DNA from 4 places in the Geodermatophilus sp. SYSU D00703 genome. Region 4 is predicted to be linked to each of the others. Evidence: riboswitches for the same ligand, from Rfam matches in the RefSeq annotation. Region 4 holds a riboswitch; each other region holds the start of a gene.
What was found. Region 4 has a riboswitch for cyclic di-AMP ahead of ACI782_RS22455 (aggregation-promoting factor C-terminal-like domain-containing protein). Riboswitches for the same ligand answer to the same signal wherever they lie in the genome.

Region 1 (5,436 bases), on a different contig from region 4:
ACCCTCCTCGAGGTCCACCCGCGTCGGATCTCCGCCCGCCGACCCCCGCTCCGGGAGACGAACCCGTCTCAACCGGTGGTCGCCGGGCCCGCCGCCCGGCGACGGGTCAGCGCGGTCACGGTCAGCCAGGCAGCGGCCGACGCCAGGACCCCCGCTGGGACGGCGTCCTGGGCCTCGCTGCCCACGAGGAGCGCGGCGAACAGCACGGGGGAGAACGGCAGCCGGGTGGCCGCCACCATGCCGACCGCGGCACCGATGGCGACCGCGAGGGTCGGCGAGGTGCCCAGCAACACCGTCGGGATCATCGCCAGCGCGATCCCGAGGAAGATCGGCCCACCGCGGAAGCCGCACCCGAGGCTGATGGCGTAGCCGAGCGCCTTCGCGACGAGGAGCAGGAGCAGCACGGTCACCGAGGTCTCGGCGTCGATCGCAGGCAGGCCCGACTGGGCAGCGCCAGGATCGGGGCCGCGCCCAGGGCGACGCCGCTCTCGATCAGCATGAAGCTGGCCACCAGCGGGCCACCGAAGAGCGCGGAGATCGCCGAGAACTCGCCCGCGGTCCGCGGCACGTGTCCCTCCCGCGGGCCGAGCCGGGCCAGCGGCACGGGGGCCGCGCCCACCGCCGAGCCGAGGGCGATGAGCCGGGGCCTCGGGACCCAGCACGGCTCCGAAGCACAACGTCCCGAGGGCGGCCAGGGCCACCCCGGGGGCGGCGCGCACCGCGACGGGCGGCCCCGCCAGCCCCAGCAGCAGTGAGTTGCCGCCGTCCCCGGTCAGCAGAGCGCGGGCGCCGAGGACCACCGCCGCACCCACCACGGGCAGGCCCAGCACGAGGTACCACGGCGGCGCCGACGCCCCTAGCGCGGATGGCAGGTCGTCCCACAGCCAGCTCTCGACGAGGTGGACGAGCGCGAGGAAGGCGGCGGCGAGCACCGCCGCCGGGATGCCGATGGCGGCGGCGAGCAGGACGAGCTGCACCAGCCCGCGGGCGTCGGCGCCGGAGGGCCGCCGGCGGGGTCGGTCGCCGGCACGTCGGGCGGTGCGTGGCGGGAGCCGCGCTGTCGCCGCGGGCAGGAGCTCATCCGCCCTGCTGCGCCTTCTGCTCCTCCTCGACGTGCGGCCGGCCGATCGCGGCCAGAGACCGGCCGGCCTGCTCGTACCGCTCGCCGTGCGGGTCGGCCGCTGAGGTGCGGACCGGCCGCTGCGGCCCCCCGAGAGCCAGGAGGCCCGCGATCTCCGGGTGGGCGATGAACTGCTCGGTCAACCACCGCACCGCGGCCTCCCCGTGAGCGCGTCTCCCCGGGGTCCTGATGCTGGTGTCCTCCGCCGTCTGCGAGCCTCACCCGCAGCGGATGAACCGACGCGGGAGGTGACGGTCCCAGGGCGCAGGCGCCGGTGACCCTCGCGTGCTCGGTGCGATACCGGTCCGACGGGGAGGCGTGGACGGTGGCGAGGTGGCCTCTCTGGTCGGCACGGCCGCCGCCCGCCCGATGCTGGAGCGGGGCGAGGGCGGGTCGATCGTCCTGACCAGCTCGACGGCGGGCCTGGTGGCGTTCCCGAACTCGGGCCACTACCCAGCCGCCAAGCACGGCGTCACCGGGCTGATGCGCACGCTGGCCGTCGAGCTCGCGCCGGCGCGGATCCGGGTGAACTCGGTGCACCCGACCACGGTCGACACCCCGATGGTGCAGAACCCGGCCACGTACGAGGTGTTCGGCCTGCCCGGAGCCAGCCGGGAGGAGGCCGCCGAGGGCTGCAAGGCGGTCAACGCGCTCCCGGTCCCCTGGGTCGAGGCGGTCGGCATCAGCAACGCCGTCCTGTTCCCGCCTCCGACGAGGCGCGCTACGTGACCGGCATGGCCTTCCAGGTCGACGCCGGCGGCACCGCGCCGTACCGGATCGCGCCGGAGACATGACCCGTCCCGGAGGGCACGCGGGCCCCGGCCGCGCGCGGCGGCCGGGGCCCGGGGGAGTCGTGGGCCGAGGGGTCAGCCGCGGTAGTTGGTGTGGACGTGGTCGAAGTGGTTGGCCGTCACGCCACCGCGGTCGGCCATCGGCTTCCAGGCCCCGGTCGGCGAGGTCAGGATCCGCTGCTGCCAGATGACGTACTCCACGCCGAGCTCGTCCCAGTGGTCGATGTGGTACTGGGCGATGGCGTCGCCGAGGGCGGCGTCGGTCAGGACCATGTAGTCCACCGCCAGCCCGGAGGGGTGACCGTGCGGGTCGACCGCGCTGGCGCGGGTGCCGCCGAGGGTGATGCCGGCGGCGCCGGGCACGTCGGAGACGACGGCGTTCGCGGCGGCCTGCGCGGCCGGCTTGATCGGCCCGGCGCTGTTGCTGATCTGCGCGGGCGCAGGCGCCGGGGCCGCCGGAGCGGCGGCGGCGACGGCCGCTGGCGCCGAGTTGCCCACGCTGCCTGCCTCGACGGGCGCCGCCGGGGCAGCCGGAGCGGCCGAGGCGGCCGAGGTGGCGCCGGTCACCAGCAGGACCTGACCCGGGACGATCAGGTTCGGGTCACTGCCGATCACGCCGACGTTGCGCTCGTACAGCTCCCGCCACGGCTGGTCGACCGCACCGGCGATCTCCGCGACCGTGTCGCCGAGCTGGACCGTGTAGTCGTCCACCGCGGCGGGGGCCGGCTCGGCGGCGGGGGCCGGCGCGAGGACCGGTGCCTCCGCGACGGTGGTGGAGGGGGTCCCGTCCGCGGCCTGGGCCGGGGAGCTGCTGAGGACGCCGAGTCCGACGACGGTGGCCCCGGCCGCGACGGGGGCCTTGGCGATCGCCTTCTTGGTGCGGACGTAGCGGGGCGCGCGGTGCTTTGCCATGGGTGGTCTCCGATCACCGCCGGCGAGGTGAGCTGTCGGGTTCGGGCGATCGGTGCCCGGCCGCGGATCGCGGCTCCACCCCGAGACGCGCCGTGCCGTGAGCCGGAGCGCGCCGTGGAACGTGGGTCCCCCACCCCTGCCCTGAGGTCGGTGTGGATGGCAGCCGGTGGGCAGGGTTTGGCGGACCGGCGCCGCGCTCTCGTTTGCTGAGCGCAGCCAAAACGCTACGTACTGTCATGTGCATTGTCGCCGTGACGGCCGTCACACCGTGGTGTTCGTGAGACGGACGCGCTGGTCGGGACGCGCGTCCGCGCGTCCCGTGGACTGCGACACAGTCGGGTGCGTTCGGGCCCTGCCTGCACCGGGACGATCGGGCTTTCCCCAGGGCTCGCCCGGGTGTCGACTGCAGGTCGATCCACGACGGGACGGTGGTGGCGCACGGCTGGAGGACGGAGACGGACATGCCCGATCCCCCGACCCGCCGCGGCCGGACCGGTGCCCCTCGGGACCTCACCCGGCGGCAGCTGCTGCAGGGCGCCGTCCTCGTCGGGGCCGGCGTGGGCCTCGGCGGTCTCGCCGGCCGTGGGTCACTCGCGCTCGGCGGCCCGGCGCTCCTGCGGTCGCGACCCGAGGCACGGTGGGGCGTGCAGAGCGGGGACGTGACCGCACGCTCGGCGGTCGTCTGGTCAAGGACCGACCGCCCGGCCCGGATGCACGTCGAGGTGGCCGCCACGGCGGACTTCCGCAGGCCCCACGCGCAGCGGTGGATCGACGTGGGGCCGGACACCGACCACACCGGGAAGGTGCTGGTCGACGGCCTGCCGCCGGGGACGGAGCTGTTCTACCGGGTCACCTTCACCGGGGACGACGACCCCGGGCGCGCCGGCGAACCGCTCGTCGGCCGGCTGGTCACCGCCCCGGTCGACCGGCGGGACGTGAGCTTCAGCTGGTCCGGCGACGTCGCCGGGCAGGGCTGGGGGATCAACCCCGGCACCGGCGGCATGACCGGCTTCGAGGCGGTCCGCCGGCTCGCGCCGGACTTCTTCGTCCACTCCGGCGACAACGTCTACGCCGACGGGCCGCTGACGGAGACCGTCGTCCTCCCCGACGGCACGGTGTGGCGCAACGTGGTCACCCCGGCGAAGAGCAAGGTCGCCGAGACCCTGGACGAGTACCGGGGCCAGTTCCTGTACAACCTGCTCGACGACAACGTGCGCCGCTTCACCGCCGAGGTCCCGCAGTTCCTCCAGTGGAGCGACCACGAGGTGACCGACAACTGGTACCCCCGCGAGGTCCTGGACGACCACCGGTACACCGTGACCGACGTCGACACGCTCGCCGCCCGGGGCCGGCGGGCCTTCCTCGAGTACACACCGGTCGCCGGCAGCCGCATCGACCGCGTCCTGTCCTACGGCCCGCTGCTGGACGTCGTCGCCCTCGACCTGCGCAGTCACCGCGGTCCGAACACGGGGGACACCACCACCGGCGGGCCGGGCGCCCGCATCCTCGGGGAGCAGCAGCTCGCCAGGGCCACCCGGCGGCTGACCACGTCCCGGGCGCTGTGGAAGGTGGTCGCCTCCGACATGCCGATCGGGCTCGTGGTGCCCGACGGTCCGATCGACGTGGACGGCGTCGCCGACCGCGACCCGGGGCGACCGGCCGGCCGGGAGCTGGAGATCGCCCGCCTCCTGTCGGACCTCAGGCGGAGCGGGGTGCGCAACGTCGTCTGGCTCACCGGCGACGTCCACTACACCGCGGCCCACCACTACGACCCGCAGCGCGCGGCCTTCCCCGACTTCGACCCGTTCTGGGAGTTCGTCTCCGGCCCGCTGCACGCCGCGCCCTTCGGGCGCAGTGCGCTCGACGGCACGTTCGGCCCCCGGGTGGTCTTCTCCCGGGTCGCCGACACCCCGAACCGGGCGCCGGGCGACACGTCCCAGTTCCTCGGCTCCGTCCGCATCGACGGGGCGAGCGGGGTCATGACCGTGCAGCTGCGGACCGTCGGCGGGGAGGTCCTGCACCAGACCGAGCTGACCCCCGCCTGACCGGCCGGGCGGTGCGCCGCCCGGGAGGAGCGGGGCCCACACGGCAGCGACCCCCTGCCCGGTTCCCGGGTGCGCACGGGCGTGGGCGGCCGGTCAGTCCTCGAAGATCGCGACGGCGCAGGTCCACCCGGCCGACGCGGAGGAGACCTTCACCGGGAAGCAGGAGACCTCGAACCCGGTGGGCGGCAGGGCCTCGAGGTTGTGCAGCTTCTCGATGTGGCAGTAGCCGATCTCCCGGCCGGCGCGGTGCCCCTCCCAGATCACCGAGGGGTCGTGGTCGACGGCGAAGCGGCGAGCCGTGTGCACGAACGGCGCGTCCCAGCTCCAGGCGTCGGTGCCGGTCAGCCGGACGCCCCGCTCCAGCAGGTACAGGGTGGCCTCCCGCCCCATCCCGCAGCCGGAGGCGACGTAGTCCTCCTGGCCGTAGCGAGCACCGGCCGCGGTGTTGACGAGGACGATCTCCAACGGAGCGAGCGCGTGGTCGATGCGCGCCAGCTCCGCCTCGACGTCCGCGGCGCTGAGCACGTACCCGTCCGGGAAGCGCCGGAAGTCCAGCTTCACGCCCGGC
Region 2 (5,436 bases), on a different contig from region 4:
AGGCCCGCACGGGCTTCTACGGTCTGGGCTGGAACGTCTCCTACGACGACCAGGGTCGGCTGCAGATCGGGCACTCCGGGGCCTTCTTCCTGGGCGCCGCCACGACGGTCCTGATGCTGCCCGTGGAGCAGCTCGGCATCGTGGTGCTGACCAACGGGCGTCCCCAGGGCATCCCCGAGGCGATCGCCGCCGGGTTCTTCGACGTCGCGAACCACGGGCAGCCCACGGTCGACTGGCTCACCTTCACCGCGGCCGTCTTCGAGCAGGTCGAGGCGGCCGACGCGCCGGAGACCGACTGGACGGCCCCGCCGCCCGCCGACGCGGCGCCGGCCCGGCCACCGACCACGTACGCCGGGACCTACGCCAACCCCTACTACGGCCCGCTGACCGTGACCGCCGCCGGGGACGCCCTCAGCATGTCGATGGGGCCGCCGGACCTGCCCACGACCTTCGCCCTGACCCACCACACCGGGGACACGTTCACCTTCGAGACCGTCGGCGAGAACGCCAACGGGCTCGCCGGAGCGATCTTCACGGTGGAGGGCGACCGGGCCGCGACCGTCCGGCTCGACTTCTACGACCGCACCGGGCTGGGCACCTTCACCCGCGAGTAGCGTCGCGACCACCCGGCCCGCGGAGCGCACCGGCCGGGCGCGGCGATAGGTTGGGCGGCATGCCGATCGAGTCGCCGGGGGGTGTGCCGGCGGGGACGATCCGCGACCTGGGGTTGCCCGGGCGGGCCGTGGCCGCGCTGCTGCGCGCGGGCGTGACCACGACCGAGGAGCTGGCGGGGCTCAGCCGGCGCGAGCTCGCCGCGATCGACGGGCTCGGCCCGGGCCTGATCTCCGCGATCCGGAACGCCGTCCCCGAGCCGGTCGGCCAGGCCCCCCGCGCGGCCCCGTCGGAGGCCGAGGTGCACGCCGAGGCGGTCGCCGCGGGCATCGAGCCGCCCGACGGCGAGGCGCCGATCCCGCCGCCCATCCCGTCGTTCGAGTCGCTGCGGGCGCCGCGGCGGCGGACGACCGTCGACCTGATCGTCCCGGCGACGCCACCCCCCGACGAGTCCGCTCCGGCCGCGGGACCGCGGCCCGCTCCGGCGAGCGGCCCCCGCCCGGCCACGTACGCCGACCTGCGGCGCCTGTGCGTGCGCGGGACCCGGGCCGCGGCCGGCGTGCCGGTGCGCCTGGCGTGGTGGTCGCTGCGCGCGCCGGTCGCCGGGCTGCGGCGGCTGCTCTCCCGCTAGCCCCCCGTCCGCTGGTCGGCGTCCTCGCCGGGACGCCGACCGGCCGCGACGACCTCGGTCAGGGTCTGGCCGTCGCGGGCGATCCACGCCCGGCCGTCGTCGGTGAGCACGAGCGGGCGCTGGATCAGCCGGGGGTGCTCGGCCAGCAGGCGGATCCACGTGTCGGCGTCCCGGGGCAGGTCGCGCAGCCCCAGCTCGCGGGCGAGCGGCTCGGACATCCGCGTGACGTCCCAGGGCTCGAGGTGGAGGGCGGCCAGCGCGGCGCGCAGCTCCGCCTCGCTCGGCGGGTCCTCGAGGTAGCGGCGCAGCGTGTACTCGACGCCGGCCTCCTCCAGCTGGGCGCGCGCGGTGCGGCACTTGGAGCAGGACGGGTTGAACCAGACCTCCACGGCTCCACCCTAGGGCCGGGCTCCGCGCCGCGAGGACGTCGAGCAGCCGCCGCGTGAGCAGCGCGGCCGCCGCCGGGTCGCAGGACGCCAGCGTGCGGCCGGCGGGGCGGCGCCGCGCGGATCCATGGCCCCTACACGTCCGGGCCGTCGAGCGGGGGAGGCGCGACCCGCATCACCCGACGAATCGTCGGCGCGCGATTGTCACAAACGCATAACGGCGGTTACGGTGGGTACGTCCGCGCGGTCGTCACGTCCCCTTCCGGGGAAGCCGAGCGGTCGCCGCCGAGTCGCCCTCCGGGGCGGGCCGGGGACCCATCGCAGTACTGGGGTGAATCCCGCTCCCGGGCACGAGTCCGGGGCGGGTAGGGCCGCTTCCCGCCCGAACCCGTCAGCTAACTCGGTAGGCGGCCATCGGAAGAACGGAGAGCCGCCGGATGGCGTGCCGCTGCCCTGCCGGACACCCGCCTTCGCACCGGTACCGGGCGCGCCCGCGCACCTGATCGCCCGCGACCGTCCCCGACCGCGCCGCCAGCGGCACCACGCGAGCACCTCGCTCGACCGGCACCCCCGCCGTCCCCCCGTGGTCCGCGCACCGGCCGGTCCCCCCGGACCGTCGCCCGCCCGACCGCCCTCCCCGCCGCACCCGCGTCCCGCCGCGGGCTCCGCTGCGCCCGCACACCCGGAGCACCCCACCCCATGGACCCCCGAACCACCACGTCCCGCCGCGCCGACCGTCGTGGCACCCTCCGCTCGCGCCGCCGTCCGGCCCTCCTCCTGGGCACGGCCGTCGCCGGCGCCGTCATGGCGAACGTCCTCGTCGGGACGGGTCCGCCGGCGCAGGCCGAAGCCGGCGCGTCGGAGTCGGTCAGCGTCGCCGAGCAGCTCGGGCTGACCGCGCAGTCCGCCCCCGTCGAGGTCGACGCGGCGCCGGCCCCGGACCTGCAGCCGCTCGAGGACCTCACCGCCAGCCGCGCCTCCCGCGAGGCCGAGCAGACCGCCGCGCAGCAGGCGCAGGCCGCCGCCGACCAGGCCGTGCTCGACCGGCAGAAGGCCGAGGCCGAGGCCGCCGCGCGGGCCGCCGCCGAGGCCGAGGCGGCCGCCCGGCAGGAGGCCGAGGCCGCCGCGCGAGCCGCCGCACCGGAGCAGGCGGCGCCCGCGCGAGCCGCTGCGGCCGCGCCGGGCGCGGTCGCCCGCATCACCAACACCGCCGGGAGCATCAAGGCGGCCGCGCAGGCCGCCGCGAACGCCGTCGTCTCCACCGTGCCCGGCGCCGCCGGCATCACGCTGGGCGGCACCCGCGCCAGCGCGGCTGACCCCGGCGGCCACCCCTCCGGGCTGGCCGTGGACTACATGGTCCTCACCGACGCCGACCTCGGCGACGCCATCGTCCAGTACCACAGGGACCACTGGGACGAGCTCGGCGTCGACTACCTCATCTGGCAGCAGCGGATCCTGCAGTCACCGAACGGTTCCTTCGAGCGGATGGCCGACCGCGGCGGCGTGACCGCCAACCACTTCGACCACGTCCACGTGAACTACCGGGGCTGATCCCCGGCCGACGGCCGCGGGGAGGACCGTGGAGGGAGTCCCCGGGTCCGTCGGGAGGTGGGATGCCGGCGCTCGAACCGGGAACCGTGGCCGAGCAGCTCGCCGCCGTCCGGGAGGACCCGCTGCGGGTCCTGGTCGTCGGCGCGGGCGTGGCGGGGTGACGCTCGCGCTGTGCCTCCGCGGAGCCGGGCTGCACCCGTTCCTGCCGGAACGACGGCCCTCCGGCGCCGACCGGGGCCACGTGCTCGGACTGGTCCCGCTGGTCGACCCGGCGCTGCGGCACCTGCAGGTGGGGGGCACCTACCGCGAACGCAGCGTGCCCGTCCGCCGGTACACGCTGCGGGACCGGGCGGGCCGGCCGCTGCGGGAGTACTCCTTCGAGAGCCTGCTGGCCTCCGGGGACCACCGCGGCATCGAGCGGGGCGAGCTCCTGGCGGTCCCGGCCGCCGCGGGGGGACGGGTCAGCAACGGCGCGACCGTGACCCGGATCGAGCAGGACGGCGGCCGGGTCCGGGCGTACGACACCGGCTGGGGCGGCTGGGTCGGCTGGACCGACCCGGACGACGCGCCGGACCGGTACGAGGAGTGCTGGGGGCGGGGGTTCTTCCTCGGCACGTACCCGGTCCGGGGCCGGGTCGGGGTCTTCCTGGGTGGCCCGCGCCGGGACACCGCCCGCGGAGCCGCGGAGTTCGTTGGCCGGGTGCGCGGGCGGCTGCGGGCCGACGACGCCCGGCTCGAGCGCGCGCTCCGCACGGTCGCCGCCGGCCACGGCACCCACTACTGGCCGATGACCGACGTCCGGGCCCGCACGTGGACCTCGCGCCGGGTGGTCCTGCTGGGTGACGCCGCGGCCGGGTTCCTCCCGACCGCGGGCATCGGGGCCGCCATGGCGATCGAGTCCGCGGACGTGCTGGGCCGGTCGCTGGCGCGGGCCACGCCGGGGTCCGTGCCCGCCGTGCCGCGGGACCACGAGGCCCGGCAGCGCCCCCGCGTGGAGTCCGCGCAGCGCACCTCACGCGTCCTGGGCCGGCTGGTGTTCCGCACGTCCCGGCCGGCCGCCGTCGTCCGCGACCTGGCCTCGCGGTTCGTGCCGCTCGACCGGGCGCTGGCCCCGATCGTCCGGCTCGTGGCCGACCGGCCGCGCGGCGGCTGAGGCCTCGTCGGGACAGGACGCCGGGCCGCCGGCCTGCGGTGGCGGCGTCCCTGCGCGGGGTGTGCCATGGGCCTGCAGGCGTCCGCCGCCAGGAGGCACCGTGAGCACCTCCGCCTGACCCGATCCGGCCCCTGACCCGACGAGAGGCCCCAGCCCGTGAAGCTCCTGCTCCCCGACTCCGTCCCGCTGGTGCCGGACCTGCCCGACGGCGTCCGCGCGGTCACCTACGACGCCTCGGCACCCGTCCCCGACGAGCACCTCGACGCCGAGGCGATGGTCGTGTGGGGCAGCTCGACGGCCGACCTGGCCGCCGTCGCCGGTCGCATGCCCCACCTGCGGTGGGTGCAGACGCTGGCGGCCGGGCCGGACGCCGTGCTGGCCGCCGGCTTCCCCGCGGACGTCGTCATCACCAGCGGCGCGGGCCTGCACAGCCGGACGGTGACCGAGCACGCGCTGGCGCTGGTCCTCGCGCTGGTCCGCCGGCTGCCCGCGGCCACCCGCGCCCAGGCCGAGCACCGCTGGGCCGACGAGCTCGGCGGCCTGCAGCCGCTGCACCCGGAGGGGGCGGTGACCACCCTGATAGACGCCCGCGTGCTCGTCTGGGGGTTCGGCGCCATCGGCCAGACCCTCGCCCCGGTGCTCGCCGCGCTGGGTGCCCAGGTCCGCGGGGTGGCGCGCAGCGCGGGGGAGCGGGCCGGGGTCCCCGTCGTCGCCGAGGACGACCTGGCGCGCGAGCTCGGGCGGACCGACGTCCTGCTCATGATCCTGCCGTCGACCGCCGGCACCGACCGGGCCCTCGACGCCGAACGGCTGGCCGCGCTGCCCGCGCACGCCCTGGTCGTCAACGTGGGCCGCGGCTCGACCGTCGACGAGGACGCGCTCGTCGACGCCCTGCGCGCGGGACGCCTCGCCGGCGCCGCGCTCGACGTGACCCGCACCGAGCCGCTCCCGGCCGACTCCCCGCTGTGGGACGCCCCGGGCCTCCTGCTCACGCCGCACGCCGCCGGGGGCCGGCCGGTCGGCGCGGACGAGCTGGTCGCGGCCAACCTCGCGGCGCTGCTGGCGGGCCGGGACCTGCGCAACGTGGTGGACCGCTGACCACC
Region 3 (5,436 bases), on a different contig from region 4:
CAAGCTGCGCGTCCCGGTCCTCGGGTCGGCGGACGACGTCGAGAAGCTGGAGGTGGTGGACGGCGAGCTCCGCTACTACGACAACCGCTTCCCGATCGCCCCCGGCACCGATGGGGGCACGCCACAGGAGGTGCACGCCCGCCAGCACTACGAGCTGGTCGACTGGCGGCGCGCCGACACCGACCTCAACTACCGGCGGTTCTTCGCGATCAACACCCTCGCCGGGCTGCGCGCCGAGGACCCGGCGGTCTTCGACGCCACCCACCGGCTGGTCCTGGAGATGGTCGCGGCCGGCGCGGTCGACGGGCTGCGGATCGACCACCCCGACGGGCTCGCCAGACCCAGGGAGTACTTGGAGAGATTGGCCCGGCTGTCCGGTAACCGGTGGACGGTGGTCGAGAAGATCCTCGAGCCCGGTGAGGACCTGCCGGAGAGCTGGGCGACCGCCGGGACGACCGGCTACGACGCGTTGACCGAGGTCGACGACGTGCTGGTCGACCCGGCCGGCGAGCCTGCGCTGACCGCGCTGGACACCGAGCTGTCCGGCCGGGCCGTGGAGTACGCCGCGCTGGTGCACGCCTGCAAGCGCGAGGTCACCGACGGGATGCTCGGCTCGGAGGTGGCCCGCCTGGTGCGGGTGATCGGCGAGCTGCCCGGCATCTCGCGGGAGCAGCAGACCGAGGCCCTGGCCGAGCTGCTGGCGGCGTTCCCGGTCTACCGCACCTACCTGCCCGACGGCCGCGAGCACCTCGACGCCACCGTGGCCGCGGTGCGGTCCCGCCGTCCCGACCTGGCCGACGCCCTCGACGCGCTGCACCCGGTGCTGTCCCAGGCCGGCACCGAGGCGGCGACCCGCTTCGAGCAGACCAGCGGCCCAGTCATGGCCAAGGGCGTGGAGGACACCGCCTACTACCGCTGGGCCCGGTTCGTCGCGCTCAACGAGGTGGGCGGCGACCCGGCCCGCTTCGGCAGCACCGTCGCGGAGTTCCACGAGGCGCAGGGGCGCCGGCTGGCGCGCAAGCCGCAGTCGATGACGACGCTGTCCACGCACGACACCAAGCGCAGCGAGGACGTGCGGGCGCGGCTGGCGGTGCTCGCCGAGCTGCCCACCGAGTGGGCGGGACTGGTCCGCGGCTGGCTGGCCCGGCACCGGCTCGCCGACCGGCCGCTGGCCCACCTGGTGTGGCAGAACCTGGTCGGCGCCTGGCCGCTGTCCCGGGAGCGGGCGCACGCCTACGCGGAGAAGGCGGCGCGCGAGGCCGGGACGTCGACCACGTGGACCGACCCCGACGAGGAGTTCGAGGCGCGGCTGCACGCGCTCGTGGACGCCGCGTACGACGACCGCACGACCAGCGCTGAGTTCGAGGGCTTCGTGGCCCGCATCACGCCGCCGGGCCGGTCGAACTCGCTGTCGCAGAAGCTGCTGCAGCTGACCATGCCCGGCGTCCCGGACGTCTACCAGGGCACCGAGCTGTGGGACCTCTCGCTGGTCGACCCGGACAACCGCCGCCCCGTGGACTACGGGCTGCGCCGGCGCCTGCTGGCCCGGCTCGACGAGGGCTGGGTGCCGCCGGTGGACGACGAGGGCGCGGCGAAGCTGCTCGTCGTCTCCCGGACGCTGCGCGCCCGCCGCGAGCACCCCGGGTGGTTCGGCGGCTACCAGCCGGTCGAGGCCACCGGCGCCGCGGCCGGCCACGTGGTGGCCTTCGACCGGGGCGGCGTCGTGACCGTGGCGACCCGGCTGCCGGTCGGGCTGGCCGCCTCCGGGGGCTGGGGCGACACCGCGCTGCAGCTGCCGAACGGGTCGTGGCGGGACCTGCTCACCGGCGACCGGTTCGTCTCCGACGCCGCCGGACTGCCGGTCGGCGCGGCGTTGGAGCGGCTGCCGGTGGCGCTGCTCGTCCGGGACTGAGAGAGGACCCCTCTGCCCCCCGCCACTCGCAGGCTCGCGGCGGGACCCTGCAGAGGGGCCGCTCCAGCACGTCACGAGGCTCAGGCCGAGGGCCCCTGGAGGGTGGCCTTCGACGACGTTCCCGGACTCACGACGGAGAGTTGTCGGCCGAGGGCGGTGCGCTGCCCCCGGCCCGGCCTGTCGCGCCACGCCGGCGCGCAACGCCCGTCGCCGCGCGCGGACCCGGGCGTCCGCTCCTAGCGTCCCGCCCGTGCTCCGGCTGTCCGGCCGGGCACGGCGCCGTCCCGCCCAACCCCGTCCGGCGGCGTCCGACCTCTGCACGACCGTGGACGGGGGTGGGGGACCCACTCTCGGCGCGCTGCAGTGAACAGCGCTGCGCGTCTCGGGGTGAAGCCGCGACCCGCGGCCGGGCAACCGATCCGCCCGAACCCGACAGCTCACCCCGCCGGCGGTCGATCGGAGGATCCTCCATGCCCCAGCACGACCGATCCCGCACGCCCGCACGCGCCCTGCGTCGCGGCGCCGTCGTCCTCACCGGTGCGGCGGCCCTGTCCGCCCTCGCGCTCCCCGGCACGGCCTCGGCCGCGGAGCACGACTGGGACGGCGTCGCCCAGTGCGAGTCCAGCGGGAACTGGCACATCAACACCGGCAACGGCTACTACGGCGGCCTGCAGTTCAGCGCGAGCACCTGGGCCGCCTACGGCGGGCACGAGTTCGCGTCCAACGCCCACCTGGCCAGCAAGGAGCAGCAGATCGTGGTCGCCGAGCGCACCCTCGACGGCCAGGGCATCGGCGCCTGGCCGAACTGCGGCCGGTACCTGACCGGCGGGTCGTCGGCGCAGGCGGCGGCCCCCGTCGCGACCGAACCCGAACGGGCGTCACGGGACCACCGCACGGCGGCCGGGAGCTACGTCGTCCGGGCCGGGGACACGCTCGGCACCATCGCCGCGGCCCACGGGATGAGCTGGCGCGACCTGTACGCGCGGAACCAGGACCGGGTGAGCGATCCGAACCTCGTCTACGTGGGGCAGTCGCTCGTCGTCTGAGCCGCACCGTCCGCGCAGGTCACGGGGGGCCGGGCTGGCCCCCCGTGACCTGGCCGGCGCCGGGCGACGGCATCGACCGTCGAGCTGCGGCCGCGCCCCGGGCGACGCCGACCGCCATCGGCCAGTCCGGGTCGGCCCAGTAGCGGCTGTGTGCCAACAGCGGCGGCTCCGGCGCGGACTGGTTGTCCGGGTCGGAGGCGACCGGGTCCAGCAGGCGCCACTCGCCGCCGCAGACCCGTCGCAGGGTGCGGGGATCGCGCCAGTCCTCCTCCGGACCGTCGTCCCAGAGCCGGCGTGACCGGAGCGGGCCGGTCTCGGGCGTCCGGTCCCAGCTCCGGACCGGCCCGGCGATCGGGTCGGTCTCGCGGAACAGGCTCACCCAGCGCTCCCCCCAGGTGTCGCTGAGCCAGCGGAGCACACCAGGGCCCACGTGCGCGGGGAACACGCGGCAGAACTGCATGCGCAACTGGGAGCCGAAGGTCACCAGCCCGACTCTCGGGTAGAGCTCGGGAGCGATCGAGCGCAGCGCGGCCAGGCTGACCAGGCTCCCCTGGCTGTGCGCGGCCAGGACCACCTGGTCGGCCTCCCCCTCCTCGGAGAGCAACCACTCGATGCGGTCGACCAGCGCCGGGACCGCCACCTGCGAGTACGCCGCGGGCACGAACGGGTGCGCCGCCCGCGGCCAGAACGCGATCACGTCCCAGACGACGTTGACCCTGCGTCGCCACCGGGCGCCCTCCGGCGCGGATACGAACGCCCGGGATCCCAGCACGGCGAGGGCGACGGCGAACAGGAACAGGACGGCGGAGCCGAAGCCGACGAGCCCCCGCGCCCAGGGCCCGTCAGCGGTGACCGCGCTGGCCCAGCCCCACGGGGACGGGAGGTCGCCCGGAGCGCAGGCGGCACGGTCGCACCCGCTCCGCACCTGCTCGGCGACGGCGGCGAGCGACAGGACCCAGCCGACGAGGGCGGCGACGACGAACACCGGCGCGAGCACGTTCTTCAGGCGGGCGGCGGACACGGCGCGGGCCACCCGCTCGAGCCCGGCGTCCGAGAGCCGGGGGCGGTCGGCGCCGTCGGGGGTGTACATGGCGGCCACGACGGCGCGGCGTCGCCGCGCCGCCGCCGCGCGGCGGGACCACGCGAGCACGCCGACGACCGCGATGAGGGCCACCGCCACGCCCCAGCCATAGGCGATCCGCTGCAGGTACGTCGGGACCTCCACGCCCGCGTCCAGCACCAGGTCGAGCGCGACCTGCGCCAGGTACGTCGTCCCGGCGGCCAGGCCGATGCCGAGGAAGCAGCCCGCGGTCGCGACCAGCCCACCGGCCCAGCCGCCGGCCAGTCGCCGCAGCCGAGCCGGGGTCGCCGGGTCCTCGGGCGTCAGGGCGGCCAGGACCAGCACGGTGACCGCGAGGAGGGCCAGCGCGAGCAGGGCGGCGGCGCAGAGGCCGGCGGTCGCCCCGTCCGACCAGGGCAGGGACCTGCCGGACGCGGCCGCGGTCGGGCCGAGCCGCCAGAGGGTGGTCCCGCCCGCCGCGAGGAGCAGGGACGACGTGGCCAGCACCAGGAGGCTCAGCCAGCGGGCCACGCGTCCCCACGCACTGCCGGCGACGTCCAACGCCGTGCCGCTGGTGCCCGGCGCGTCCCCGAGCATCGCCACCAGCACCACGGCGACGGCGAGCACGCCGGTCGACCACCGCGCCCACCCTCCGTCCCCCGCCGCCGCGAACGAGAAGCAGGCCAGGAGCGCGAGGGCGGCGGCCACGTGCAGCCGCCGCAGGACCGGGGCGTCGGGGTCGCCGCGGAAGAAGTCGGGCGAGGAGAAGCCCGGCCGCGGCCCACCGGTGCGCTGGTGCCGGCCTGGGTCGGCGAACGGGCTGTCCGGGGCCGCAGGCGCAGCCCGGTCCGTCCCCAGGCGGGAGAGCAGGAGGACCACGACGGCGGTCACGGCGAGGCCGAGGACCACCGGCTCGGGGCGCCCTCCTCCGAGCGGGAGGTCCGCCCGCTGCCCCAGCGCCTGCCAGGCCAGCAGGTCGACGACGCCGATGACCACCGACAGGACGAACACGAGGGTCAGCAGGAGGCCCAGGACCCGCAGGACCCCGCTCACCAGCGCTCGGGCGATCCGCCCGGCCCGACCCTGCGCCGCCGGGAGCATGAACTGCGACGCGTTGACGATGCCGAACGGGACGAGCAGCAGCCAGAGGGCCCGCCACCGGGAACCCGAGGTCAGTCGCCCCCAGTGGAAGGCCTCGAGCACCCGGCCGTCGTCCTCCGGTGGCAGCGGGGTGTGGTCGGGCCCTGTCCGGCGCACGTGCGCCACCGAGGCGTTGCCTCCCGTGGCCGCGACGTGGTCGGTCTCGAGCATCTCGCTCTCCGGCGTCCCGCTGACGCCGTGCACGCGCAGCTCCACCCACGTCGCCATGGCGTTCCCCCAGCCCGGCGCACCGGTGGACTTTCCGCGGTTGACCGCCG
Region 4 (5,436 bases):
CCACGACGCCGGGTCCGTCCGGACGGACGGGCGGTCCGACCGCCTGACCGGGGAACCCGTCGGGCCCCCTCCGCTGCTGCGGAGGGGGCCCGACGCGCGACGGGTCAGTTGCCGCGGAGCAGCTCCTCGAAGGACGGCACGTCCTCGAACGGGTCGGCCGGACGGCGGGCCGCGGTCGGCCGGCCGGCGACCAGGTCGGCGAGCTCACCGGCAGCGCGGTCGATCCGCGCGGCCAGCGCCTGGTCGACGCCGCCGGCGCCGGCCCAGTCCTCGGAGGCGGCGAACACCCCGGTGGGGACGGCGATCGCCCGCAGGTACGCGAACAGCGGGCGCATGGCGTGCTCGATCACCAGCGAGTGCCGCGCGGTGCCCGCGGTGGCGCCGAGCAGCACCGGCGTCCCGGTGAGCGAGTCCTTGTCCAGCACGTCGAAGAACGTCTTGAACAGGCCGCTGTAGGAGGCGGAGAACACGGGGGTCACCGCGATCACCCCGTCCGCGCCGGTCACGGTCTCGATCGACGCGCGCAGCGCGCCGTTCGGGAAGCCGGTGACCAGGTGGTCAGCCAGGTCGCGGGCGTGCTCCCGCAGCTCGACGACCTCCACGGTCGCCTCGTCGCCCCGCTCGCGCAGGGCGGCGACGGTGGCCGCGGTGAGCCGGTCGGCGAGCAGCCGGGTGGACGACGGCGTCGACAGCCCCGCGCTGACGACGGCCAGGGTGCGGGTGGTCATCGGACGGTCACCTCGGCGGAGACCTCCTCGGCGGTGCGGCCGGTGACGTCGTCACCGGCGACGTGCACGGTGCTGTCCACCGCACCGCCCCGGGCGGCGACGAGGGAGGCATGGGTGGGGGCGTCGGGCACGTGCGCCGGCTTGAGTGCGGCGAACTCGCGGCGGAGCACCGGCACGACCTCCTCGCCGAGGATGTCCAGCTGCTCGAGCACGGTCTTCAGCGGCAGGCCGGCGTGGTCGACGAGGAACAGCTGCCGCTGGTAGTCGCCGACGTAGTCGCGGAAGCCGAGGGTGCGCTCGATGACCTGCTGCGGGCTGCCGACGGTCAACGGCGTCTCGCGGGAGAAGTCCTCCAGCGACGGGCCGTGGCCGTAGACCGGCGCGTTGTCGAAGTAGGGCCGGAACTCGTTCACGGCGTCCTGGCTGTTCTCGCGCATGAAGACCTGGCCGCCGAGGCCGACGATCGCCTGGTCGGCCGCGCCGTGGCCGTGGTGCTCGAAGCGGCGGCGGTAGAACTCGACCATCCGCTGGGTGTGCTCCTTGGGCCAGAAGATGTGGTTGGAGAAGAAGCCGTCGCCGTAGTAGGCGGCCTGCTCGGCGATCTGCGGGGAGCGGATCGAGCCGTGCCAGACGAACGGCGGGACGCCGTCCAGCGGCCGCGGGGTGGAGGTGAAGCCCTGCAGCGGGGTGCGGAACTGGCCGGACCAGTTGACGACGTCCTCGTCCCAGAGGCGGCGCAGCAGCGCGTAGTTCTCGACCGCCAGCGGGATGCCGTTGCGGATGTCCTGGCCGAACCACGGGTAGACCGGGCCGGTGTTGCCGCGGCCCAGCATCAGGTCGACCCTGCCGTCGGCCAGGTGCTGCAGCATCGCGTAGTCCTCGGCGATCTTCACCGGGTCGTTGGTGGTGATCAGCGTGGTCGCCGTCGACAGCTGCAGCGTGCTCGTCCGCGCCGCGATGGCGGCCAGCGTGGTGGTGGGGGAGGACGAGAAGAACGGCGGGTTGTGGTGCTCGCCGAGCGCGAAGACGTCGAGCCCGACCTCCTCGGCCTTCTGCGCGATGGCGAGGACCGCCTTGATCCGCTCTCCCTCGGTGGGCGTGCGCCCGGTCGTGGGGTCGGTCGTGATGTCGCTGACCGTGAAGATCCCGAACTGCATCTCGTGCTCCAGGTGGTTGAGAGCGCAACTACTGCTGCGTGCAACGGTCTCACAGCCTGGGTATTCCGCCGACGCCCGCACCAGTGCGCGAGGTAACTCACGTGGCGGATGTGACTCGCGGGATTGTCACGGGACGGTAACGGCCCATACGGTGGCTGTCGTCCGGTCGGTGGAGCGCCCCATCCGGGGAGCCTGGCCGGACGCCGCCGAGTCGTGCCCGCACAGCCGCGGGCGCGAGCCGGGGACCCACCGCAGTACTGGGGTGAGTCCTGTCCGCCGAGCCTCGCTCGGAGGACAGGTAGGGCACCTTCCCGCCCGAACCCGTCAGCTAACTCGGTAGGCGGCCACGGAAGGAACGGAGAGCACCCGCTTGCCTCACCCACGGGCCCTCGCGGCCCGCAGGGTCACCCGGCCACGCGCGCCCCGCGCCTCCTCCCTGGCCCGCTGACCCCGCCAGCCCGCGACCGCCGGCGTCCGCGCGTCCCTCGCTGACCGCGCCCGGTACCCATCCGCACACCGACCACAGCACCGGGCTGTCCTCGCCCCGCCGAGGACTGCCCGCGCGCGCCCCCACGCCCTGGAGCACCACACCCCGATGACCTCCCGCACGCCGCACACCCCGCGCCCGGCCGACGCCGCCCACACCGAGCCCGCCACCCTCGAGCTCACCGCCGCCGAGCCGGCCACCGCCGAGCTCTCGACCACCGAGCTCGCCGCCGCCGACGCCCCCGCCGCCGACGCCCCCGCCCGCCGCCGCCTGCGGCTGCCGGCCAAGGGGCGCCGTCCGGCCTTCCTGCTGGCGACCGCCGCCGCCGGCGCCATCGTGGTCAACGTGCTGACCACCGGTCAGCCGGCCGCCGAGGCCGACACCGCGACGGTGGGCGCGCCCACCAGCGTCGCCGAGCAGCTGGGCCTCGCCGGCTCGTCGGCCGCCCCGGCGTCCCCCGACCTCGCGGCGCTCGAGGGCCTCACCGCCTCGCGCAGTGAGCGCGAGGCCGCGCAGGCCAGCGCCGCCCAGGCCCAGGCCGCGGCCGATCAGGCCGAGCTCGACCGCCAGGCCGCCGAGCGTGCCGCGGCCGAGCAGGCCGCCCGCGAGGCCGCCGAGCGCGCCGCCGCCGAGCAGGCCGCCCGCGAGGCCGCCGAGCGCGCCGCCGCCGAGCAGCAGGCCGCGGCTGCCGCGCCCGCCGCGGCCGCCGCGCCGGCGCGGAGCGGGTCGTTCAAGGACTACGCGATGAGCAAGGTCGGCAGCGCCGAGCAGTTCTCCTGCCTGGAGAAGCTGTGGGGCAAGGAGAGCGGCTGGAACCCCGACGCGCAGAACCCCTCCAGCACCGCCTACGGCATCCCGCAGTTCCTCGACTCGACCTGGGCCGGCACGGGCATCGCCAAGACCTCGGACGGCTACCGCCAGATCGACGCCGGCCTGATCTACATCGAGAAGCGCTACGGCACGCCGTGCGGCGCGTGGTCGCACTCCCAGTCGACCGGCTGGTACTGAGCCGACACCTCGCGCGCGCAGAACGTGCGACGCGCGCCGAGAGCCGCACGCCTCCCGAGAGGAGGGGTGCGGCTCTCGGCGTTGGTGGACACTGATGGGGTCTGTCCCGTCGGCGACGGGACGGTGGGAACCGAGACGCAGGTCGGTGGTGATCGCCGACCGTCGACACCAGGGAGATGCAGCGTGGTCCGGCGCGCCGTCCAGCAGGCTCCCGAGTCCGGAGCCGCCACCCGGCTGCCCGAGCGGGCGCCCCGCGACCGGGCTGCCGCCCTCGACCGGCCGATCTCGACCGGCAACCTGCTGGCCGACTGCGAGCGCTGGTGCCGCGACTCCCTGCCCCGCCGGGAGCCGCGCCCGCCGCAGGGAGCGCAGGTGCTGGAGTTCCCGGGGTGAGACTCGTCCCGTCCCGGTTCGTCCGCGCCCACACCCAGGTCCGGCGGCCGTCGTCCGTCCCGGAGGTCCGGCTGCACGTGGCCGACGACGTCGTGGCCCTCTGGGAGGCGATGGAGACCGACGGCGGCGCCGGCGAGACGCCCCCGTTCTGGGCCGCGGCGTGGCCGGGCGGGCAGGCGCTGGCCCGCTTCGTGCTCGACCGGCCCGCGGTGGTCGCCGGCCGCGCGGTGCTCGACCTGGGCTCGGGCAGCGGGCTGGTCGCCATCGCCGCCCGGCTGGCCGGCGCCCGCTCGGTGCTGGCCAGCGACGTCGACCCGTTCAGCCGGACGGCGATCGGCGTCAACGCCGGGCTCAACGGCGTCCCCGGGGTCAGCGTGACCGGCGACGTGCTCGGCCGCGACCTCCCCGGCGTCGACGTGGTCCTCGCCGGGGACGTCTGCTACGACCGGGAGATGACCGAGCGGGTGCTGCCCTTCCTGGACCGCACCCGGGCCCGCGGGGTCGAGGTGTACGTGGGCGACCCGGGCCGGCCCTACCTGCCGCACGACCGGCTGGTCGCCGAGGCGGTGTACGAGATCCCGGAGACCGAGGGTCCCGGCCTGCGCCGGACGACGGTCTGGCGCCTGCCGTGACCCGGCGCCGTCGATAGGGTGCGCCGCGTGGTTGCCGAACTCTCCGCCGCCGAGCACGTCGACGTCCTCATCGTGGGGGCCGGGCTGTCCGGCATCGGCGCCGCGTGCCACTTGCAGCGCGAGTGCCCCGACCGCAGCTACGCCGTCCTGGAGGCGCGGGACGCCATCGGCGGGACGTGGGACCTGTTCCGCTACCCGGGGGTCCGGTCGGACTCGGACATGTTCACCCTCGGCTACTCGTTCCGGCCGTGGACGCAGGCGCGGGCCATCGCCGACGGCGCGTCGATCCGCAGCTACGTGCAGCAGACCGCCCGGGAGCACGGGGTCGACCGGCACATCCGGTTCGGGCACCGGGTCGTCTCCGCCGAGTGGTCGACCGCCGAGGCGCGCTGGACGGTCACCGCCGAGCGCAGCGACACCGGCGAGACGGTGCGGCTGACCTGCGGGTGGTTGTCGGTCTGCTCCGGCTACTACCGCTACGACCGGGGACACCGCCCGCGGTTCCCCGGCGAGGAACGGTTCCGCGGGCCGATCGTCCACCCCCAGCACTGGCCGGAGGACCTGGACTGGGCCGGCGAGCGGGTCGTCGTCATCGGCAGCGGGGCGACCGCGGTCACCCTCGTGCCGAGCCTGGCCGCGACCGCCGCGCACGTGACGATGCTGCAGCGCACCCCCAGTTACGTGCTCTCGCTGCCCGGCCGCGACCCGCTGGCCGACGCGCTGCGCCGCCGGCTGCCGGCGCGCGCGGTCTACCCGGTGGTGCGGTGGAAGAACGTGCTGGTCTCGATGGCGTCCTACCAGTTCAGCCGCCGGCGCCCGGCCGCGATGCGGCGGTTCATCCAGCGGCTGGCCGGCAGGCAGCTGCCGCCCGGGTTCGACGTCGACACGCACTTCGGCCCGCCCTACGACCCCTGGGACCAGCGGCTGTGCCTGGTGCCCGACGGCGACCTGTTCCGCGCCGTCCGCGAGGGCCGGGCGTCGATCGTCACCGACCGGATCGCCACCTTCACCGAGACCGGGATCGCGCTGGA

Region 1: another riboswitch for cyclic di-AMP. It lies ahead of ACI782_RS14365 (LysM peptidoglycan-binding domain-containing protein); the one in region 4 lies ahead of ACI782_RS22455 (aggregation-promoting factor C-terminal-like domain-containing protein).
Region 2: another riboswitch for cyclic di-AMP. It lies ahead of ACI782_RS23650 (hypothetical protein); the one in region 4 lies ahead of ACI782_RS22455 (aggregation-promoting factor C-terminal-like domain-containing protein).
Region 3: another riboswitch for cyclic di-AMP. It lies ahead of ACI782_RS15835 (LysM peptidoglycan-binding domain-containing protein); the one in region 4 lies ahead of ACI782_RS22455 (aggregation-promoting factor C-terminal-like domain-containing protein).

Annotation. Positions count from the first base shown of each region.
Region 1 covers NZ_JBJGYU010000013.1:67,453-72,888, reverse strand. Annotated here, with positions in the region: gene ACI782_RS14385 (hypothetical protein) at 69-410, opposite strand; gene ACI782_RS14380 (hypothetical protein) at 407-568, opposite strand; gene ACI782_RS14375 (hypothetical protein) at 1,078-1,272, opposite strand; gene ACI782_RS14370 (SDR family NAD(P)-dependent oxidoreductase) at 1,454-1,849, shown strand; gene ACI782_RS14365 (LysM peptidoglycan-binding domain-containing protein) at 1,987-2,823, opposite strand; cyclic di-AMP (ydaO/yuaA leader) riboswitch at 2,826-2,986, opposite strand; gene ACI782_RS14360 (alkaline phosphatase D family protein) at 3,285-4,868, shown strand; gene ACI782_RS14355 (cyclase family protein) at 4,962-5,436, opposite strand, start outside.
Region 2 covers NZ_JBJGYU010000042.1:17,415-22,850, reverse strand. Annotated here, with positions in the region: gene ACI782_RS23665 (serine hydrolase) at 1-614, shown strand, start outside; gene ACI782_RS23660 (DNA-directed RNA polymerase subunit alpha C-terminal domain-containing protein) at 674-1,243, shown strand; gene ACI782_RS23655 (ArsC/Spx/MgsR family protein) at 1,240-1,632, opposite strand; cyclic di-AMP (ydaO/yuaA leader) riboswitch at 1,903-2,054, shown strand; gene ACI782_RS23650 (hypothetical protein) at 2,329-3,180, shown strand; gene ACI782_RS23645 (FAD-dependent oxidoreductase) at 3,338-4,333, shown strand; gene ACI782_RS23640 (phosphoglycerate dehydrogenase) at 4,490-5,431, shown strand.
Region 3 covers NZ_JBJGYU010000016.1:26,288-31,723, forward strand. Annotated here, with positions in the region: gene treY (malto-oligosyltrehalose synthase) at 1-1,912, shown strand, start outside; cyclic di-AMP (ydaO/yuaA leader) riboswitch at 2,219-2,379, shown strand; gene ACI782_RS15835 (LysM peptidoglycan-binding domain-containing protein) at 2,383-2,958, shown strand; gene ACI782_RS15840 (hypothetical protein) at 2,978-5,386, opposite strand.
Region 4 covers NZ_JBJGYU010000036.1:29,146-34,581, reverse strand. Annotated here, with positions in the region: gene ACI782_RS22470 (AmiS/UreI family transporter) at 1-47, shown strand, start outside; gene ACI782_RS22465 (FMN reductase) at 105-728, opposite strand; gene ACI782_RS22460 (LLM class flavin-dependent oxidoreductase) at 725-1,885, opposite strand; cyclic di-AMP (ydaO/yuaA leader) riboswitch at 2,094-2,243, shown strand; gene ACI782_RS22455 (aggregation-promoting factor C-terminal-like domain-containing protein) at 2,481-3,380, shown strand; gene ACI782_RS22450 (hypothetical protein) at 3,564-3,773, shown strand; gene ACI782_RS22445 (class I SAM-dependent methyltransferase) at 3,770-4,405, shown strand; gene ACI782_RS22440 (flavin-containing monooxygenase) at 4,433-5,436, shown strand, end outside.